Regions from separate parts of the Neptunomonas japonica JAMM 1380 genome, predicted to be linked through region 2. Evidence: predicted binding sites of a transcription regulator. Region 2 holds the regulator's gene; each other region holds the start of a gene.
The links. Region 2 encodes sigma-54, which starts transcription at its own class of promoters, with help from an activator protein. Its sites were predicted from a motif close to TGGCACNNNNNTTGCTNT; they were not measured.

Region 1 (6,782 bases), 1.7 Mb from region 2:
TGACCTATGCGCCACTTTTAGGCAAGATGAGTTAATACACCGATAAAAAGAACAGACAGAGGGCCTCTTTATGATCGCGGTTAAAAGAGTAGTACTTGATGTTTTAAAGCCTCATCACCCTAACGCGCTTGAGTTTTGCCAAGCATTAAGCGCTGTTATTAAAGGCAGCACAGTTAAAGTAACGGTTATCGCTGTCGATGAAAAAACTGAATCACTGGAAGTATCGGTTGAAGCAACACTGATTGATTTTGATCTTCTGCAAGATGTGATTAATAAAATGGGTTGCGCCCTGCATAGCATTGATGAGGTAGAAGTTAAAAACGAGCCAAACAGCTGACGCTTATGAATATTTTCACAAGAGCTGAATTTCTGTTAAACATCACGCGCTCTCAAGGAATTGCACGGCGATATTTTGTCGTGAATGGTTTTGACGGTGCGTTAACGATGCTCGGGATGATTCTTGGTTTCCAGTTCAGTGCGTCTACCCCACTAAGCATTACCATTAACGCTTGTTTAGGTGCTTCCATCGCGTTAGGTGTGAGCGGCGTAAGCAGCGCCTATATTAGTGAGCTGGCCGAAAGGCGGCGTGCTCTTCTTAAGCTGGAAGAGGCTATGCTGGAGGATTTACATGAATCGGCACATTCTGAAGCAGCCCGCTGGGTGCCTATCATGATTGCCTTAGTGAATGGTTCGGCCCCTCTACTTATTTCATTAGTGATTCTTAGCCCTCTACTATTAACTCATGCAGGAGTTGTATTACCAATTTCGCCTCTTTTTCTAGCCATTATTTTAGCCTTAATTATTGTTTTTTTACTGGGTGTTTTTTTGGGCCGAATAGCAGGTACATCGTGGTTACGCAGTGGTGTGCAAACCTTATTTATCGCTATAACAACATCTGTTCTCATCTTTTTATTTACTAGTAACTAGCCATACACACCTAAGATTTATTGTAATAAAACCACAGCCAAGCACATCAACGGCTCTTGTGTAAGGTTTAACCAAACAGACATAAAAAAGGCCTGCAATGGCAGGCCTTTGATTTATCTATAGCTAGCTACTCGATGCCTGCAACAACTTCTCTAAACTCTTTTTCCCAACGTTTTGCTTCTTTCTTCGATGGGCCACCCAATAGGTTAACCGCATGGCGCAAACGCGCACGGCTCATATCAGGGCCAAGAATCGACATAGAGTCCATAACAGAAACCGTTTGGTTAGTACCCGCAATAGCGATAAACAACGGGAACAAGAAGTCACGTAGCTTGTAACCCATCTGCTCTGCTAGCTGCTTTAGCTGTGCGAACAGGTGGTCTTTATCCCAGTTGCTTTCGGTATCCAAGAACCAAACACTAAATTGCAAAATGCGTTTAGCATCGTCCAATGTCACGCTTTTGTGTTCAAAGTCAGATTCTTTAATCGGTAACATGCCCGATAGGAAGAAGCCCGCTAGCGGTGCTACATCAGAGAACTTTTCTACGCGCTGTTGGATAAGCGGCAAAATCTGCATCAAGTACTGTGGATTTAGTGCCCACTCCTGATACTTAGCTGCAAACTGCTCAGGGTTTAGGTCTTCACGTAGCCATACACCGTTAAGCCAGCTGAGTTTTTCTTGATCAAAAACCGGCCCACCTAAAGAGACACGCGTAATGTCGAAGTTAGAGAACATCTCTTCACGGCTGAATTTTTCGCTTTCATCCGGCATCGACCAACCCATACGGCCCAAGTAGTTAAGTAGTGCTTCAGCCATATAACCCATACGCTGGTAATACAAAATACTGGTTGGGTTTTTACGCTTAGACAGTTTGGACTTATCTGGGTTACGCAGTAATGGCATATGGCACAGAACCGGCATTTCCCAGCCAAAGTACTGATACAGCAATTTGTGCTTAGGTGCCGAGTTAATCCACTCTTCACCGCGGATCACGTGAGTGATCTCCATAAGATGATCATCAACAACGTTCGCTAAATGGTAAGTCGGCATGCCATCAGATTTTAGCAGGATCTGTGCATCGACCATTCCCCATTCCAATTCGATCGTGCCACGCAGCAAGTCATCTACTACACAAACACCCTCGCCTTCAGGCACAACCATACGAATAACGAACGGTGCACCCGCAGCTCTGCGCTTTTCTACTTCATCAGCAGGTAAGGCTAAGTCACTTTGTTTTAATGCAGTGTGTCCACCCGCAGCACGGCGAGCCGTACGTAGCTCGTCCAACTCTTCTGAGGTACGGTAGCAATGAAATGCATGGCCTTTTTCTACGAGGTCGTGTGCATACTGGGCATACATACCTTTACGCTCACTCTGGCGGTAAGGGCCATGTGGGCCACCTACATCTGGGCCTTCATCCCACTCAAGACCTAACCAGCGAAGTGAGTCTAAGATCTTCTGTTCCGATTCGCCCGTACTGCGCGTTTGGTCGGTGTCTTCTATACGTAAGATAAACTGCCCACCGTGCTGGCGAGCAAACGCCAGATTAAAAAGTGCAATATAGGCGGTGCCTACATGCGGATCGCCTGTTGGAGAAGGCGCAACGCGAGTACGTACGGTCATTATGTTCCTGCCAAAGCTAACGTGGTTGCCAAAAGAATACGAAAATAAAGCGGGCATTATACAGTTGCCTGCCACCCCTTGCCATGCCAACTCCATGAGAGTTCCTGACATTTAAAACAAAGACTGGCCCGTAACTTGCTAAATATTTAATAAATATTCATTACTAAAGCAGGTGATTCATTTGAAAAGCAGACTAACCGTGCTTGTCATTAATGAAAATATTACGCGTAAGGGAGAGCTAGAGCACACTCTACTTATTCCTTTACGTGAACAGGAGTACGACATTGTCGGGGAGTTGACATCCACTCAACATTTGGCCGATAAGGCCAACCAATTACAACCCAACCTTGTCATAATCAGCCTTGTTTCCCTCAATAAAGCAGGCCTAGAAAGTATTGCATTGATGGCCGAGCACTGCTTACGCCCTATCGTTATCTTTGCCGAACACGATAACCAACAAATGACCGAACAAGCCATTAACACGGGTGTGAGCGCCTGCGTCATTGACGGGCTTGCGCCACATAGGGTCGAAAACATCGTTAATGTGGCTGTGGCTCGCTTTGAAGCATTACAAACAATGCGCCATGCCCTTCGGCATACAGAAAATAAGCTTGATCAAGCACGCGCTGAATTAGCTGAGCGCAAACTGACCGAAAAAGCTAAAGGGCTTATCATGAAGCATAACCATTGCGCAGAGAGCCAAGCATTTAAAGCCTTACAAAAAATGGCGATGGATCAACAAAAATCACTCAGTGATGTTGCTAAAAACATTATTGCTGTATTGGGAAAACACAGTAATAGCATTAGTAGCGGCCACTCTTAAACATACAGCACCACATTTGTGCGGCGCACCAAAGAGGGCGTTTTTTTATCTAATTAAACGCCCTCTTTTTCTCATAATCTTGCGCTAGCCCCTATAAAAACTACTCTTTTATTAAGTTGGCACGCTCGCTGCACTGTACTCAAAAGAAGCAAATACACATTTATTAGACCATTTAAAAACAATGTTTTTTTTCAGGCAAGGGCGCCAACAACCGGGATCTCACCCTTTCGGTTTGTTGGCGCCTTTTCTTTTTTTAACAGGCGGAAAATGACTATGACTCAGGAAAAATCGTTTAACCTGCTATCTTTCGGCGGAAAGATGAAGATCCTGCATTTCAGCTGGATCGCCTTTTTTATCACCTTCTTTGTGTGGTTTAACCACGCCCCCCTACTCGGCATGATTGCTGAATCCCTCGGGCTGACTAAGTCTGAGATCAAAACCTTGCTGATTCTCAATGTTGCGCTCACTATTCCAGCGCGCATTATCATCGGCATGCTGACCGACAAATATGGCCCGCGTATTACCTATGCGGCCTTGCTGTTTCTGGCCAGCATACCTTGCTTTGCATTTGCATTGTCCACAAACTTTGCTGAAGCCGCGATTTCCCGCTTTTTCTTAGGGTTTATTGGTGCAGGCTTTGTTGTTGGTATTCGCATGGTGAGTGAGTGGTTCCCAGCGAATGAGCTAGGCACAGCTGAAGGTGTTTACGGTGGTTGGGGGAACTTTGGTTCTGCCGCTGCAGCAATGAGCCTACCGACACTGGCCCTTATCTTTGGTGGTGATGATGGCTGGCGCTATGCCGTAGGCCTCTCTGGTTTGTTTAGCCTGATATTCAGTTTTATCTGGTATAAAAATGTTACTGACACGCCTAAAGGCTCTACCTACTTCAAACCAAAACGTATTGGTGGTTTAGAAGTCACGAGTAAAGCTGACTTTGTGTTTTTGCTTATTATGAAAATCCCATTATATGCCGCGCTTTCACTATTAACATGGAAGCTCTCTCCTGCGGGTGTGTCGATTCTTTCAGATACAGCAGCGCTGAGCATCTACGTGATATTGGCCGCTATCTTCATTTACGATTGCTATAGTGCTTATGACGTTAATAAAGAGATTTTCCATACACCGGTACCCGAAGTACAGCGCTATGCTTTTAAGCAAGTGGCGGTATTAAACGTGCTTTACTTTGCTACATTTGGCTCAGAACTTGCCGTGGTATCGATGTTGCCGTTGTTCTTCTCTGATGTTTTTGAACTAGATATGGTTTATGCCGGACTGCTCGCTTCTGCTTATGCATTTATGAACCTGATGTCTCGCCCTGGTGGCGGTTGGATAAGCGACCGCTTTGGCCGCAAAAAAACCCTGTTAATTCTCACAGCAGGTTTAGCAGGTGGCTATGCGGTAATGTCGACTATCGATAGCAGCTGGCCTTTAGCACTAGCCGTTATTGCAGCCATGGCGTGCTCGTTCTTTGTGCAGGCCGGCGAAGGTGCAGTATTTGCCGTCGTACCCTTAATCAAACGCCGTTTAACAGGCCAAATTGCGGGCATGACCGGTGCTTACGGAAACGTTGGCGCGGTATTTTATCTCACCGTATTATCGATGGTTGATTACTCAACTTTCTTCTCTGTGATTGCCGCAACAGCCGTATTAGGCTTTGTGACCTTGCTGTTTCTTAAAGAACCTAAAGGGCATATGGCTGAAGTAAATGAGGATGGCAGCGTTGCGCTCATCCAAGTGAACTAATTTAAGCCATGCACATTTAAATTCGTTGATTTAAGAAACTATTTAAAACGGGAGCCGTATAATGAGCAAGCATCTAGAAGTTCGTTTTGGTGGATACTCTACCAAAGGAAAAAAAGCGCTGAATCAAGATGCATTTGCGGCATCCCACCCTTCTGGTAGCGAGCGCCAATATAAAGGTGCTGCTGCTGCCATTGCGGACGGTGTTAGCAGTTGCGAAGACTCACATATCGCTAGCCAAACAGCCGTTACTGGCTTTATTGAGGATTACTTAAGCACGCCTCCTAGCTGGAGTGTTGGGCATTCGGCCTCACGTGTACTCACCGGCCTAAACCGTTGGCTCTACCATGAAAACCAAAGCAGAATAGGGCACCGTGAAAGCATGCTCACTACCTTTTCTGCTGTTGTGGTTAAATCATCCACCGTTTTTTGCTTTCATGTAGGTGACTCGCGCATCTACCACCTTTGTGATGGCGAGCTAGAGCAGCTCACTTCAGATCATGTATTAACCACTAAAAACGATGAATACTTATCTCGCGCCTTAGGCGCTGATTCACACCTAGAGGTCGATTTCTTTAAACGTGTATTAAACCAACATGACCGCTTATTACTGACGACCGATGGTGTGCATGGCCACTTACCTCTAGCCAGAATCAAACAGCTATTAAGTAGCCCATCACGAAGCGTCGAAGAGATTGCACAACAGATTGTCGATGAAGCCTACGAGAATGGCAGTGATGATAACCTCACTGCACTGATTGTAGAGATTGCTCAATTACCATTAGAAACGTTAGATGAATCGCACAAACGCCTGACACAACTACCTATTCCGCCGGTACTTAAACAGGGAAACAAGATTGATGGCTACGAAGTAGTAAGCGTTATCTTTAGTGGCACGCGCAGCCATATGTACTTAGTAAAAGATATAGACTCATCTGAGCTATTTATTTTAAAGGCCCCCTCTGAAAACTTTTCAGAAGATCTCGTTTATCTAGATGGCTTTATTCGTGAAGAATGGGTTGGGCTCACACTCGATCATCCTCATGTAATGAAAACATACCGCCCTGCTCGCCCTAAACGCTTTATGTATTACTTAGGCGAGCATATTGAAGGCGTCAATTTACGCCAATGGATGCACGACAACCCCTCACCCTCTATTGATCAAGTACGCCAATGGACACGACAGATCGTCAGCGGTTTGCGTGCTTTTCAGCGCAAAGATATGATTCATCAAGACCTTAAGCCCGAAAACATCATGATCAACAATGATGGCCAAATAAAGATTTTAGATTTTGGTACCGTTCTTATTGCAGGCTCAGAAGAGATCAACTCTCCCTTGGATAAATCGGTTCCTCAAGGTAGCGTTAATTACATTGCGCCCGAGTTTTTAGTCGGTGACTCTGCCAGTTTTAAATCTGATCTCTACTCATTAGCTGTGATTGTATATGAGATGCTGACAGGAGCTTTGCCCTACAAAGAAGCAGACCCAAAACAAGCGGTATTGGCCAACTACTGTGATCTTGACTACATTCCCAGTACTCACCATCGCAAGCAAACGCCTATATGGATTGAAGCCTGTTTAAAAAAAGCACTACAGCCTAACCCAGTGCACCGTTATAACGCCTTTTCAGAATTTATGCAGGACCTCACCGTACCGAACCGCCACCT
Region 2 (6,782 bases):
ATATAAGATTTAAAGTGGCTAGCTAGTTGTTCAGTGACATAAACTGAGCGATGTTGGCCGCCGGTGCAGCCGATCCCTACGGTGACATAGCTACGATTGTTTTGCATGAAGTGCGGTAGCCATTTATCTAAGTATTCTTGAAGATCCTTTATCATTGCGTTTACGTCACTTTCTTGGCTAAGAAAATCGATTACCGGCTGGTCGAGCCCTGTGTGTTTTCTAAGTTCAGCTACCCAATATGGGTTGGGTAAAATACGCATATCAAAAACAATATCGACATCCATAGGGACGCCATGTTTAAAACCAAATGATTCAAACTGTAAAGAAAGTGACTGCTCTTTACGTTCAGAAATTCTGAGTTTTATGATGTCACGTAGTTCGTAAATAGATAGTAGTGTTGTGTCTATTCGCAGATCAGCAAGATCAGCAATCGGTTCTAATAATGTGCGTTCATAGTCAATAGAGTCAGGAAGGTTACTGACTAACTCTGCCATCGGGTGGCGTCGTCTTGTTGAGCTGTATCTTTTTAATAGTGTGTCGTGAGAGGCATCAACATAAAGTAGTTCAACTGTGATTTTAGGGTGCTTTTTAAAATCTCGCCAGATGCTCGGCAATTTCTCGAGATTGCTTGATAGGTTGCGAGCATCTATGCACACGGCAATACGGTTGAGCTGTGCGTCATCCTCTAACATATGATCAATTAAGTTTGGCAGTAATTTGGCCGGAAGGTTATCAATACAATAGAAGCCAACATCTTCGAGGGCTTGTAGAGCTGTACTTTTTCCTGAGCCTGATCGCCCACTAATGATCACTAATTTCATAGATCCATCTCTAAATGCGAAACAGTTGAGTAGCAACGTCTAAAAGTTGCTCATTTGAATGTGTATTTCTTAATGTGTCCCGGAACTCCTCCTGACTGAATACTTCGGCCAGCTTTCCGAGCGTGCTTAAGTGGTCGTCACATGCTTCTTCGGGAACTAATAGAAAAAATAATAAATCGACAGGACGATTATCGATCGCATCAAAATCAATGGGCTTGGATAAGTATATAAGTGCGCCAGTGGCCGTTTGGACGTTGGCAAGGCGACAGTGTGGAATGGCCACACCTTCACCTATGCCCGTACTGCCCAAGCGTTCTCTGCCGATGAGGCCGCTAAATACTGCTTCTGCTGAGAGATCACTGTTTGATTCAGCAATGATTTTACTGACAAGCTCAATGATACGTTTTTTGCTTCCTCCTTCAATATTTTGAAGAACTCGCTCTGGTGATAATAGTGACAGAATGGGCATGTGATTTCAGTTTTAAAAGTTACTTATGGCTTTTAGTTTTTCTTTATGTTTGATGACCTGACGATCTAGTTTATCGATCAATCCATCAATAGCAGCATACATATCATCTTGTTCGCTTGTGGCAAAAATTTCACCGCCGGCGATGTGCATATCCGCTTCAGCTTTTTGACGTTGTTTGTCTATGCTTAGTGTAACTTGTACATTAGTAATGTTATCGAAATGTCGTTCAAGCTTCTCAAATTTAGTATGTACATACTCAGAAAGCGGTTCAGTAAGCTCTACATGATGACCTGTAATATTGATTTGCATAGGTATCTCCTTTTAAAACGACGCATGTCGTTATAACTTAATATTAAACCAGACACTTCCTTTCATTAGAAGGAGCAATGCCCATTGCTTCTCGGTATTTTGCAACAGTCCTTCTTGCAACTTTAATTCCTTCTTGGTCTAACAGTTGGGCAATTTTGTTATCACTCAACGGCTTTGCAGTATTTTCAGCAGAAATCATTTTTTTAATGACGGCGCGAATAGCTGTAGAGGACGCAGCGCCACCGTCATTGGTGCTTACATGACTAGAAAAAAAATATTTTAACTCAAAAATTCCGCGCGGAGTGTGCATATATTTTTGTGTGGTAACACGAGAAATAGTCGATTCATGCATTTCTACTGCTTCTGCAATGTCATGTAACACCATTGGCTTCATGGCTTCATCACCATGCTCCAAGAACGCTGATTGGCGCTCAATAATCTGACTAGATACTTTTAGTAGAGTCTCATTACGGCTTTGTAGGCTTTTTATAAACCAGCGAGCTTCTTGTAAGTGGTTTTTAAGATAGGTGTTATCAGCGCTGCTGTCAGCTCGACGAATGAGGTCGGCATAACTCGTGTTAATTTTTAGGTTGGGAGATGCGTCTTGATTTAGTCGTACCGTCCAAACCCCTTGGAATTTCTCTACATATACATCGGGGGTAACGTATTCAGCTTTTGAGCTAGAAATATGAGAACCGGGATAGGGGTTTAGTGATTGTATTAAGAGAATAATAGCTTGTAGTTGAGGCTCTTTTAATCGCAGTTTTCGTAGTAGCTGCTTATAATCCCGTGTTCCTAACAAGTGTATGTATTGTTTGCATAATGTAAGCGCTTGTTGAAGCAGCGGCGTGTCTGGTGGTAATTGGCGCAACTGAATGCTTAAGCACTCACCCAAATCACGAGAGGCAACGCCTGGAGGGTCAAACTGTTGAATCCTGTGTAATACTGCGTCTACTTCATCGAGTTCAGACTCGGCAAATAATGTAGGTTCGCTCTCTTTAAAGTGTTCAAGAATTTCTTCTGTAGAGGAGCGCAAATACCCTTCGTTATCGATGCCGTCAATAATTGCTTCAGCAATTAAGCGGTCTGCCGGGCTCATTGGCGTTAAATTTAACTGCCAGTTAAGGTGGTCTTGCAGTGTTTCTTCTGCCGTGTCGTTAGATTCAAAAAAAGAATCATCATCTCGCTGGCTACTGCTTGTTCCTGTTTGATACGTGTCTTCCCAAGAGGAGTCTGTGCTGAGTTCAGAGGGAATGTTGTCGCTCCACTGATCTTCAGCTGAGTTCTCTATGCTCTCGTTGCTTGATGTGCTGGATTGGGCGAGGTTGTTATCTTCACTTGGAGTGGTTATTTCTTGCTGTACTTCGGGTTGATGCGTTTCATCGAAATCATCACTCGTTTCGAGCATCGGGTTACTGTCCAGTGCCTCCTGTATTTCATGTTGGAGGTCGAGTGTCGACAGCTGCAACAAACGAATAGCTTGTTGTAGTTGAGGGGTCATTGTCAGGTGCTGACCCATTTTGAGTTGCAATGATTGCTTCATATAACTACAAGGTTACTCCAATAGGGCAGTTCATATAACTTAGAATGTGAAATTTACAATGTGATGTTCAAAGTGTAAATGTATGTCCTAAGTAGGCTGCTTTTACTTGTTCATTTGAAAGTATCTCTTCTGGTGTTCCTTGAGCAAGAATAACGCCTTCACTAACAATATAGGCTTTTTCACAAATATCGAGTGTTTCTCTCACATTATGGTCAGTAATTAAAATACCAATACCTTTGGATTGTAGGTGTTTTATAGTGTGTTTTATGTCATTTACAGAGATGGGATCAACGCCGGCAAATGGTTCGTCTAATAGAATAAAGGTAGGTTCGGAGGCCAACGCTCGGGCTATTTCTACACGCCGGCGTTCGCCGCCAGATAGGCTCATGCCTAAGCTGTCGCGTAAGTGTGTGATGTGGAATTCGCTTAGGAGGCTTTCTAGCTTCTCGTTACGCTGCGCTGTCGAGAGTTCTTTTCGCATCTCTAGTATGCCGAGCAGGTTATCTTGTACGCTAAGTTTGCGGAAAATGGATGCTTCCTGTGGGAGGTAGCCTATTCCTTTTCGGGCGCGTTCATGCATCGGTAGTTGTGTGACGTCATCGCTATTGATACGTATAGCGCCTTTGTCGGTATTAACTAACCCCACAATCATATAAAAACAGGTGGTTTTTCCCGCACCGTTTGGACCTAGAAGTCCAACGATTTCACCGCTGTTAACTTCCAGGGAGACATCGCGAACTACCTGTCTCTTTTTGTATGATTTTGCTAGATGTAAAGCCTGAAGAAGAGTGTTCATCTGTACTAATTGGCCTTAGGCTGAATAATCATTTTAACGCGTTGTCCCGAGGACCCAGATCCACTATATGCGTTGACGATGGCTTTTTTCATTTGGTAAACGATACGCTCGCCGCTAAATGTGTCTCTATCTTGTTCTACGCGTGCTTGGCCCGTTATAGTGACGGTTTGTTCAGCAATTTTATATTCTAATTTTTCGCCAAATGCGTTAGTAATCGGCTGATCTTTTGAGGGCCTTTGGCGAAAGTTGGCAGGGCTTCCCGTGGCGATGATTAGGTTAATATCATCCTTTTTTCGATATAGGTCGACCTTGGCTGCTCGAATCTCCATGCTGCCTTGGGTCATCAGGACATTGCCTTTGTATGTTGTTGTACCTGTGTTGTCGTCAATGCGAGCACTGTCTGCACTTATATGAATAGGCTGCTTTCGATCAGTCGGGAGCGCAAAGCAAAATGAGCTGAACAATGCACTTATAAGCAGAAAGAGCTGTATTAATGATCTGTTATTTAGCATGGAAAGTGCCTTTTACATCAGAAAGTAGTTCCGATGTATTCATTTTATAGTTAATAATCATGCCCGTAGCTGTTGTGATATTGGATTGCTGGGTGATCTCCACGGGCGCGTTAGTCTTTGCCGTTCCTTGAGCTTGGTAGAGACTCAGGCTTGATGTTCTTAACACACTTGGTATCGGGCTTGTTGGATTATGCGTGACGATAACTTGTTCAACAAGGTCGAAGCGATCGATATTATCATAAGCAATGCCTGAAAGGCTTTCGCTAGTTAAGCGAGGGCTATTCTCAGCCATTAAAGTAATGTGGGGTTGTTTGAGTGTAGTGCGTTTTGCTCTTGGGAAGTGGTTAAGCTCGTTTGCCTTAAGCGTACGTAGAAGCTCTCCATCTTTATTGAATTCTTTACTTGAAGCGGATTTCATAAAGTAATCAACGCCACTGATTATTTCCGCTTCAGAGGCGTCTTCTATATTCGAATCGGAGCTAATAATCCAATAAAGAAAGAGAGGGAACAGCAGCAATATTGCCAAAAATATCCTGGTTTTGCTGCGCGTCAGTAACATGCTTACAAGAACCTCTCATAAGCACACTCTAATTGGCTTTTAGCCTCAAGAGTTGTTTTGCAAAATTCACGAGCCACGCAAGCCGTCATTGAAGTAGAGTGGGCAGTCGCTTCCTGAATTTCAATTGATGCTTTTAGTGTAGGGCTCTTCATTTTTTTGCATTAAATAACCCCTGCTTTAAGCATGTCGTGCATATTTAATGCGCCGGTTGGGCGATTCTTGTCATCGCATATGATTAATGCGTTGATTTTTTTGTCCTGCATGATTTTTAACGCTTCGGCGGCGAGCAAGTCACCAGAAATAGTGGTGCACTGATGTGTCATCACTTCTTCAATGGCTGTTGTTTTGAGATTTAATTCTTGATCAAGTGTGCGTCGTAAGTCACCGTCTGTAAATATGCCTATTAGTGCTCCCAATTCATTTACCACAGTTGTCATGCCTAAGCGTTTTTCAGTTACCTCAATAAGCGTGTTATTGATGGTAGTGCCATGCTGAACAATAGGAATATCCGTACCTGAGTGCATTATATCTTTGGCTTTCAGTAATAGCTTTCTGCCTAGGCTTCCGCCGGGGTGTGAAAATGCAAAGTCCTCGGCACTAAAGCCTTTTGCTTCTAGTAGCGCAATAGCTAACGCATCGCCTAATACTAATTGTGCCGTCGTGCTTGATGTAGGAGCTAGTCCTAGTGGGCAGGCCTCTTTTTCTACACCAATATGTAAATTTGCATTAGCGGCTTGAGATAGCGTGGATTGTGGATTAGCCGTAATACTAATAAGCGGCGCACCCATGCGCTTGATTAATGGCAATATAGTTACAATTTCAGATGTTTCGCCTGAGTTTGAAAGTGCCAATACGACGTCGTTAGAGGTGAACATGCCCATGTCGCCATGGCTAGCCTCACCAGGGTGTACGTAAAAAGATGGCGATCCTGTGCTGGCTAGGGTTGCAGCAATCTTATTGCCTATATGTCCAGATTTTCCCATGCCAGTAATAATAATTCGGCCAGTGCATTCCATCATGAGGCGGCATGCACTTTCAAAATTGCTATCGAGATAGCTCAATAAATCATTTACGGCTTCGGCTTCCAGTTTAATGGTACGCATAGCAGATGCAATAAATGGTTTGATGTCGTCATTCGTATTATTCATTGTATTCGGCTTCTAATCAGGTTGACATAGTGTATAACACAAACATATATCCAGCATATGCTGCGGTTAATAGACCGCCTTCTACTCGATTAATTTTAGCTGGTCGTTGTAGAAGGCAAAACACTAGCAGTAATACAGTTAAACCTAGCATTACCATATAATCGCGATTAAAGGCTATCGCATCAAGTGTAATAGGGCTAACTAACCCTGGAATTGCCATGACAGCTGCAATATTAAATATGTTAGAACCGACAATATTCCCGAGTGCTATATCGTGATGGTTTTTCAGCGCGCTGGCAACAGATGCGGCAAGTTCCGGAAGACTGGTGCCTATAGCAACAATCGTCAGGCCAATCACCAGTTCTGAAACCCCCATATACGTTGCTATTTCTACTGCTCCCCATACCAGCATGCGAGAGCTGGCTACGAGTAAGCTTAAGCCGAGTATAAGCCAGAACAATGCTCTTCCTGTGCTCATTTCAGGAATCTCTTCGGCTTCGTCAGAAATGTGGTCCGCAGGGTCGCTGTTTTTTTGGAATTTAGCGAACATTACAAGGCAGATTGCTAATGATGCGAGCAATAAAATGCCGTCAAATAATGTGATGTTTAAGTTATAAAGCACAGC
Region 3 (6,782 bases), 1.8 Mb from region 2:
TAGCCATGACATGAACAGCCCACTTTTTAGGTGCGTGGCAGCGAACGCGCATAGACAATCGGCCACCTGAAGGGAGAGTAGAGGGGGTGGGAATATCAAAATTTGTACATTTTTTTAAATTTGTACGATCATTAATTGGGTTTACGACTATATTAATATCAGATTGAGGATTTTTTGCGGAAAAGTGCTCGTAAAGATGTTTCTCTACAATGCTTTGTAAAGGTTCTGCTACGCAGTGCGTAGAGAATAGAAAAGTACTTAATAAAATGCTGAGAGTGCCGATAGCAGGCATTATTCGAAAATAACTCACGGTGGCTCCTGATTCAGAACAGGATGGATGTCGTGGTGTCGCTTTTATAGTGACAATAGATTTGGTGTAGATCATGTCAGGTATTCTAGATACTGTAAACCTGCGTACCCAGATGGTTGGGCAGAACCGTTTAGAGCTTTTATTGTTTGCACTTGAAACCGATCAAGTATACGGAATCAATGTGTTTAAAGTACGCGAAGTACTGCAATGTCCCAAATTGACAGAAGTTCCGCGGCAAACAACTTCAGTTAAAGGGATGGCACATATACGTGGTGAAACCATTCCCGTCTTGGATCTTTCTGAAGCAGTAGGCCGTTCTGGTATCCCTAAGGATGAGCATCAGCAATGCTTCTTGATAGTTGCTGAATATAATACGCGTACATTGGCTTTTCTCGTAAGGAAGGTGGACCGTATTTTGAATACTCATTGGGATCAAATTATGGCGCCTCCCGCAGAAATTGGGGTGGAAAACTATCTGACAGCCGTGTTTGAGTATGAAGATAGGCTTATAGAGATCTTAGATGTTGAGCAGATCTTGGCTGATTTGTACCCGATGCATACTAATGTCAGTGAAGAAATTGCTACTCAAGAGATGAAAAGCAAGGCAAAAGAGTATCAAATCTTGTGCGTTGATGATTCGAGTGTGGCACGTAATCAGATGCAGCGTAGCCTTGAAGATCTCGGTGTTAAGGTTACAACATGTAATAACGGAAAAATTGCATGGGATATGTTGAATAAGCTGTCCGAAAATGGAAATGATGTTACTGAACTTTTCTTGATGGTTATTTCGGATATCGAAATGCCAGAGATGGATGGCTACACATTGGCGGCAATGATTAGAGAAGACCCTCGCATGGATAAAATGCACATTGTGCTTCATTCTTCACTAAGTGGAGGGTTCAATGTTTCCATGGTGAAGAAAGTGGGAGCGGATGGCTTTTTGGCTAAGTTTAATCCTGATGATTTGGCGAGTGTAGTTATTGATCGCATTAAGAAACTTGAGCAGCGACTCTAGAATGGAATCATCGCTATGAATGAGCGTGTTGACGCCTTCAGAATAACGCCGGAAGAATTTACTATTTTTAGCCGTTTTCTGGAAAAAAGCTGTGGAATTTTACTAGCAGAGCATAAGCAGTATCTTGTGAAAAGCCGCTTAGGTAAAATAATGCAGGAATGTTCGCTCAATAATTTGAACTGTCTTGTTAAGCAGCTTGAGAGGCCCGGAGGAAGTCAGCTTAAAGATAAAGTTATTGATGCGATGACTACTAATGAAACCTTATGGTTTCGTGATATACATCCTTACGATATTTTAAAGAATAAGTTGCTTCCAGAAATAAAAGAGAAAAAAGGTCGTCAAAAGATACGTATTTGGTCGGCTGCTTGTTCTTCCGGACAAGAGCCATATTCTATGAGTATGGTCATTGATGAATATAAGCGTGCAAACCCTGGCTCTTTTGTGGCGGGGGAAGAGATAGTAGCGACGGATATTTCTACCAGTGTGCTTCAGCAAGCTCGCTCTGGTGAATATGAGATGTTGGCGTTAGGCCGAGGCTTAGAGCAGAGCCGTTTGCAGAAGCACTTTAAAGCGAATTCCAGTGGTTCGTGGACTATCAATTCTGATATTAAATCAAGGGTGCGTTTTCAAAGTATTAATTTACTAGGTCAATATACAGGGTTAGGGCAATTCGATGTTATTTTCTGTCGTAATGTAATGATCTACTTCTCTTTAGAAGTGAAAACGGAAATACTAAGAAAAATGCATAAGCAGCTTAACCCTGGTGGTTACCTATTATTAGGTGCATCTGAATCTCTACCTGGTTTGTCTGACTGTTACAAAATGATTCATTGCCGCCCGGGTATTATTTACCAAGCTATTTAGCTTCATAGCGGCAAAGAAAAGCGGCAATCAAGTGCCGCTTTTTTATGTCTGTCAAAAATATACCTTTAACTCCCCCCGTATTTCATGGCTCTGTGGCGCTTTCTGCTGTTTGGCATAGAGATTGCTTTATTCTCTCTACACAGTGAGAGGTGACGTATGGCGATTAGTTTTGATAAAGCATTAGGAATACATGAAGACGCAATTGGGCTGCGCTCAAAGCGTGCAGAAGTGATTGCTAATAATATTGCCAATGCCGATACGCCAAACTTCCAAGCACGTGATATCGACTTTAAAAGTGTGCTGCAAGGTGTTCAAGGTGCTCAGCAGAATCAAGCACCTCTGAAAATGGTTAATACCAATGCAACGCATCAAGATGCCGTCATTCATCCGGATTATGCTGCCGAGTTATTATTTCGTACACCGACTCAGCCATCTGTTGATGGAAATACAGTTGATGTTCAGGAGGAGATGGCTCGTTATACAGAAAACGCTTTAGGCTACCAAGCATCGTTTGATTTTATAAATCGCAAATTTAAAGGCCTATCTAGCGCTATCAAGGGTAATTAATCATGTCATTGGCAAATATATTTAATATAGCGGGTTCAGCGATGAGTGCTCAGACCATTCGTCTGAACACAACAGCGAGTAACATGGCTAATGCCGATAGTGTGAGCTCCAGTGTTGGTGAAACTTATCGAGCACGTAAGCCTGTTTTTGAATTGCAAGCGCCTTCACTTGAGCAGGTGACTGATACCGATACTGGGTTGGTTCCTGGCCAGGGAGTGCATGTGGCAGGCATCGTTGAGAGTCAGGCTCCGCTTCGTACGGCGTATGAGCCAAGTCACCCTTTGGCTGATGAAAAAGGCTACGTACATTACCCTAATGTTAATGTAGTTGAAGAGATGGCAGATATGATTTCAGCCTCTAGATCGTTTCAAATTAACGCCGAAATTATGAATACCGCAAAACAGATGGTGCAACGAGCTCTGACATTGGGGCAGTGAGCGGCTAAACAAATACTAACCTGGTCAAGTGAGTTTTGGCCGCAATTAAAGAGTTGAGGTCATGATATGGCTGATATCAACGGTGTAAATGCAACGTCGGTTTATGAGCAAATAAACAAAAGTAATCAAGCATCATCTACAGCCAAATCGCAGTCTGAAACAGATAGCGATATGTTCATGAAGCTGATGATTGCTCAGTTGAAAAATCAGGATCCTACCAGCCCTGCTGATACTGCTGACTTTATGCAGCAAATTTCAAACATGAGCTCTGTTGAGAGTATTAATAACCTCAATACTACGATGTCTGATATGAGCAGTGCTTTGTTAACCAGTCAGGCGGCTTTACAAGCATCGTCAATGGTAGGACAAACAGCTTTTGTGAAAACCGATAAGGCGATGCTAGATAGTCGGGGCATTATCGAAGGTGTGTACACGCTTCCTGAAAGCGCCAAGGGCGTGCGGGTCTCGGTTTACGATTCGGTAGGAGATGTTGTAGATACTTGGGAGATGAAGTCTGTAGCAGCGGGTGATCATAACTTCGGTTGGAATGTGGGAAATAGAGACCCTCAAAGTGAGTACAAAGTCGTGGTGGAAGCGACAGATTCGGAAGGCGTTTATAAGCCTACCGAAAGCTATATTGGCCATCGAGTTGACAGTGTTACCTTGGGGCAAAACGGTATTGGTATGAAAGTGAATACAGGTGCCGGAACAGTGAATATGAGTGACATCAAGCAAATAGGTTAATGAGGGGAAATAGTCATGGCGGGTTTTAATATCGCGGTTACAGGATTAAAAGCATCATCGACCATGCTTGATGTCGCAGGTAATAATATAGCGAACTCTAGTACAGTAGGTTATAAGTCATCCAGAACAGAGTTTGGTGATATCTATACTGCATCTGTTGTGGGCTCGGGAAGTAGTAATACCCCAGGGTCAGGTGTCACTGTATCGAATATCGCGCAGGACTTTAGCTCTGGTACGCTAGAGTTTACCAACAATAATCTTGATTTGGCGATTAATGGCTCTGGCTTCTTTCAGTTAGATGATCAGCAAGGCGGTATAACTTATTCGCGTGCTGGTGCCTTTGAACTTGATAAAGAAGGCTATGTCGTTTCTAAAGATGGTAAGCGTTTGCAGGGATACGGGCTGGACGATAAAGAAAATCGCTTGCCCATAGGTGATTTGGCAGTAACTCAAAAAGAGTACCCACCCAAAGCAACCAGCGACATGGATCTTGCTTTCAATATTGATGATCGTGAAGACTCAACAACACTTTTGCCGAATTATGATAAAGATAAAGCAGGCTCTTACACCTACAGTACAACAGTGCGTACGTTTGATAGTTTAGGTAACGAGCATACCGTAAAATACAATATGGTTGAGCAGCGTCCCGAACAAGAGTATAAAAAATATATAACGGCCCCTGCTAGTGATGTGCTGATTTCAGGTGCTCCGGCGATAACAGTGGCTTTGGCAGTAGGGGTGCCAACCGCAGCAGCGGGTTTTGCTCAAGTTACGACGACGGCAAAAGGTCCTACGGGAAATAACCAAGAAATTTGGAGACTTCAGGACCCAGTTCTTAAAGATCTTCAAGAAACAGACCCAAGGATTTTTGCTGTTGAGTATTACCCTGATGGGGCGGGTTCTGGTGAGCTGAAAATTATTACTCGTGCAGATTCGCTTGAGTTTGGTGACTTAGTTGTGACTGATAATGCGGCGACGCCTGCTTCATTAGTTCCTACTGCAACGGATACGACAGGTTTTGTTTCGAGTAATGAGAAACAATACTTCGAGTTTAATGCCGCCAATTTCCCAACCAATACATTCAATATTAAAATTGCTGGTGTAGATATAGATATCTCTACTGGGACTGGAGGCATGAGTGCTGAGCTGGTTGCTTTAGCGATTCGTGATCGTGAGTCAGATATCATTGAAGCGAACCCGCTTATTCAGTCAGTAAGCTGGGATGCTGATCAGGGTACCAATGGTGCATTACGTGTTGAGTATAAACCAGAAGTAACCCCGGGCTCTTTGAACTCTGTTTCTGTAGGTGTTTTTGATGACAATGTCTCGCAACTGTTTGCCGCTGATAGTGTTGCTGGTGGTGCTTTAGATGCGCACTTTACTGAGCCGGGTGATAACTCTTATGATGGCGTCTATCGTGTTTATGCATATCTAAATGGTGATGAAGCGCTTGATTTGGGTAAAGCAAATGATCCAGGTAATGGGTCGGCTACTGAGCCAGGTCCTATTCTGATTAAATTTGACCCAACCAGTGGTATTCTTTCATCGGTTAATGGCGAAGAAGTACGTACGGGTGCAGCCGTGCCTGATCTGTTAATTAAAGGAGCTGATCCAGCTAACCCAAATAATGTAATTACATTGAATTTAGCTGGTTCTACACAGTTTGCATCTGACTCTATTATAAAAGCCTCAGATCAAGATGGTTATCCAAAGGGTGATCTTATTGGTGTTTCGTTCAGTGGAACGGGCGATATGATTGCGGCTTTTAGTAATGGTGAAGAGCTTAAAATTGGTGTGGTTGCTATCGCATCTTTTGAAAATCAGGCAGGTTTGCAACCAAGTGGTGATACTGAGTGGTCGGCAACATTGGCATCTGGTGGCGCTTTAATGAATCCTCCGGGAACTGGTTTGAATGGTTTGCTTCGCTCTGCTGCTTTAGAGCAGTCCAATGTTGATTTATCTGCAGAGCTTGTGAAATTGATTGAAGCGCAGCGTAACTTTCAAGCAAACTCTAAAACACTTGAAACTTTGAATACGGTAACGCAGTCGATTTTGCAGATCTAATTTCTACGTTATTTTGCTTGTTAAAAAGAGCCGCTTATGCGGCTCTTTTTTTTGGCATGTAGTTTGCATTTAACAATATATCGAATAGGTACGGCAACCACAAAATTCCGGATGAAGTTATGGATAAAGTTGTTTTTATAGCGATGAGCGGTGCACGAGAAAATATGCTTGCACAACAAGCTCATGCTAACAATTTGGCTAACGTGAGCACGACTGGTTTTAAGACAGATTTGGCTCAAGCCCGCTCAATGCAAGTGTTTGGCGAAGGCTTGCCTACACGTGTTTATGCAATGACGGAAAGACCGGCAACCGATACAACAACAGGGACTTTCATTCAAACAGGGCGAACACTCGATGTTGCTATCGATGGAGGTGGTTGGTTAGCCGTTATTGGGGCCGATGGCAAAGAGGCCTATACCCGATCAGGCGAGCTGCAGCTCAATGCCGCTAATCAGCTCGTAACGGGCAGTGGTTTGCCGGTAATGGGTAATGGCGGCATCCCGATCGCTATTCCTGCTGCCGAGAAAGTTGATATTGGTTCAGATGGCACTATTACTATCCGCCCATTAGGAGAAGCCGCCGCTGAGTTGGCTGTCGTTGACCGTATTAAGCTAGTGAAACTTGATGAACAATCTATCTATAAAGGTGTAGATGGTTTGATGCATGTAGATGATGGCCTTCCTCAGCCACCAGACTTAGCGCTTAAGCTGCGTTCAGGCTATTTAGAGTCCAGTAATGTAAATGCTGTCAATGAGCTAACCAGTATTATTAGCTTGTCACG

Region 1: NEJAP_RS06210 (NarK family nitrate/nitrite MFS transporter) is a predicted target of sigma-54. The motif match lies at 3,492-3,509, and genes of this name have one in related genera.
Region 3: flgB (flagellar basal body rod protein FlgB) is a predicted target of sigma-54. The motif match lies at 2,300-2,317, and genes of this name have one in related genera.

The regions. Positions count from the first base shown of each region.
Region 1 covers NZ_AP014546.1:1,368,256-1,375,037, reverse strand. Annotated here, with positions in the region: gene NEJAP_RS06230 (DUF211 domain-containing protein) at 71-337, shown strand; gene NEJAP_RS06225 (hypothetical protein) at 343-927, shown strand; gene gltX (glutamate--tRNA ligase) at 1,055-2,551, opposite strand; gene NEJAP_RS06215 (ANTAR domain-containing response regulator) at 2,733-3,374, shown strand; gene NEJAP_RS06210 (NarK family nitrate/nitrite MFS transporter) at 3,648-5,117, shown strand; gene NEJAP_RS06205 (bifunctional protein-serine/threonine kinase/phosphatase) at 5,179-6,782, shown strand, end outside.
Region 2 covers NZ_AP014546.1:3,060,812-3,067,593, reverse strand. Annotated here, with positions in the region: gene rapZ (RNase adapter RapZ) at 1-821, opposite strand, end outside; gene ptsN (PTS IIA-like nitrogen regulatory protein PtsN) at 832-1,290, opposite strand; gene hpf (ribosome hibernation promoting factor) at 1,303-1,599, opposite strand; gene NEJAP_RS14345 (RNA polymerase factor sigma-54) at 1,643-3,142, opposite strand; gene lptB (LPS export ABC transporter ATP-binding protein) at 3,210-3,938, opposite strand; gene lptA (lipopolysaccharide transport periplasmic protein LptA) at 3,944-4,450, opposite strand; gene lptC (LPS export ABC transporter periplasmic protein LptC) at 4,440-4,976, opposite strand; gene NEJAP_RS14325 (KpsF/GutQ family sugar-phosphate isomerase) at 5,171-6,157, opposite strand; gene NEJAP_RS14320 (calcium/sodium antiporter) at 6,174-6,782, opposite strand, start outside.
Region 3 covers NZ_AP014546.1:767,103-773,884, forward strand. Annotated here, with positions in the region: gene flgA (flagellar basal body P-ring formation chaperone FlgA) at 1-310, opposite strand, end outside; gene NEJAP_RS03495 (chemotaxis protein CheV) at 384-1,325, shown strand; gene NEJAP_RS03500 (CheR family methyltransferase) at 1,341-2,189, shown strand; gene flgB (flagellar basal body rod protein FlgB) at 2,346-2,756, shown strand; gene flgC (flagellar basal body rod protein FlgC) at 2,759-3,193, shown strand; gene NEJAP_RS03515 (flagellar hook assembly protein FlgD) at 3,260-3,937, shown strand; gene NEJAP_RS03520 (flagellar hook-basal body complex protein) at 3,953-6,001, shown strand; gene NEJAP_RS03525 (flagellar basal body rod protein FlgF) at 6,121-6,782, shown strand, end outside.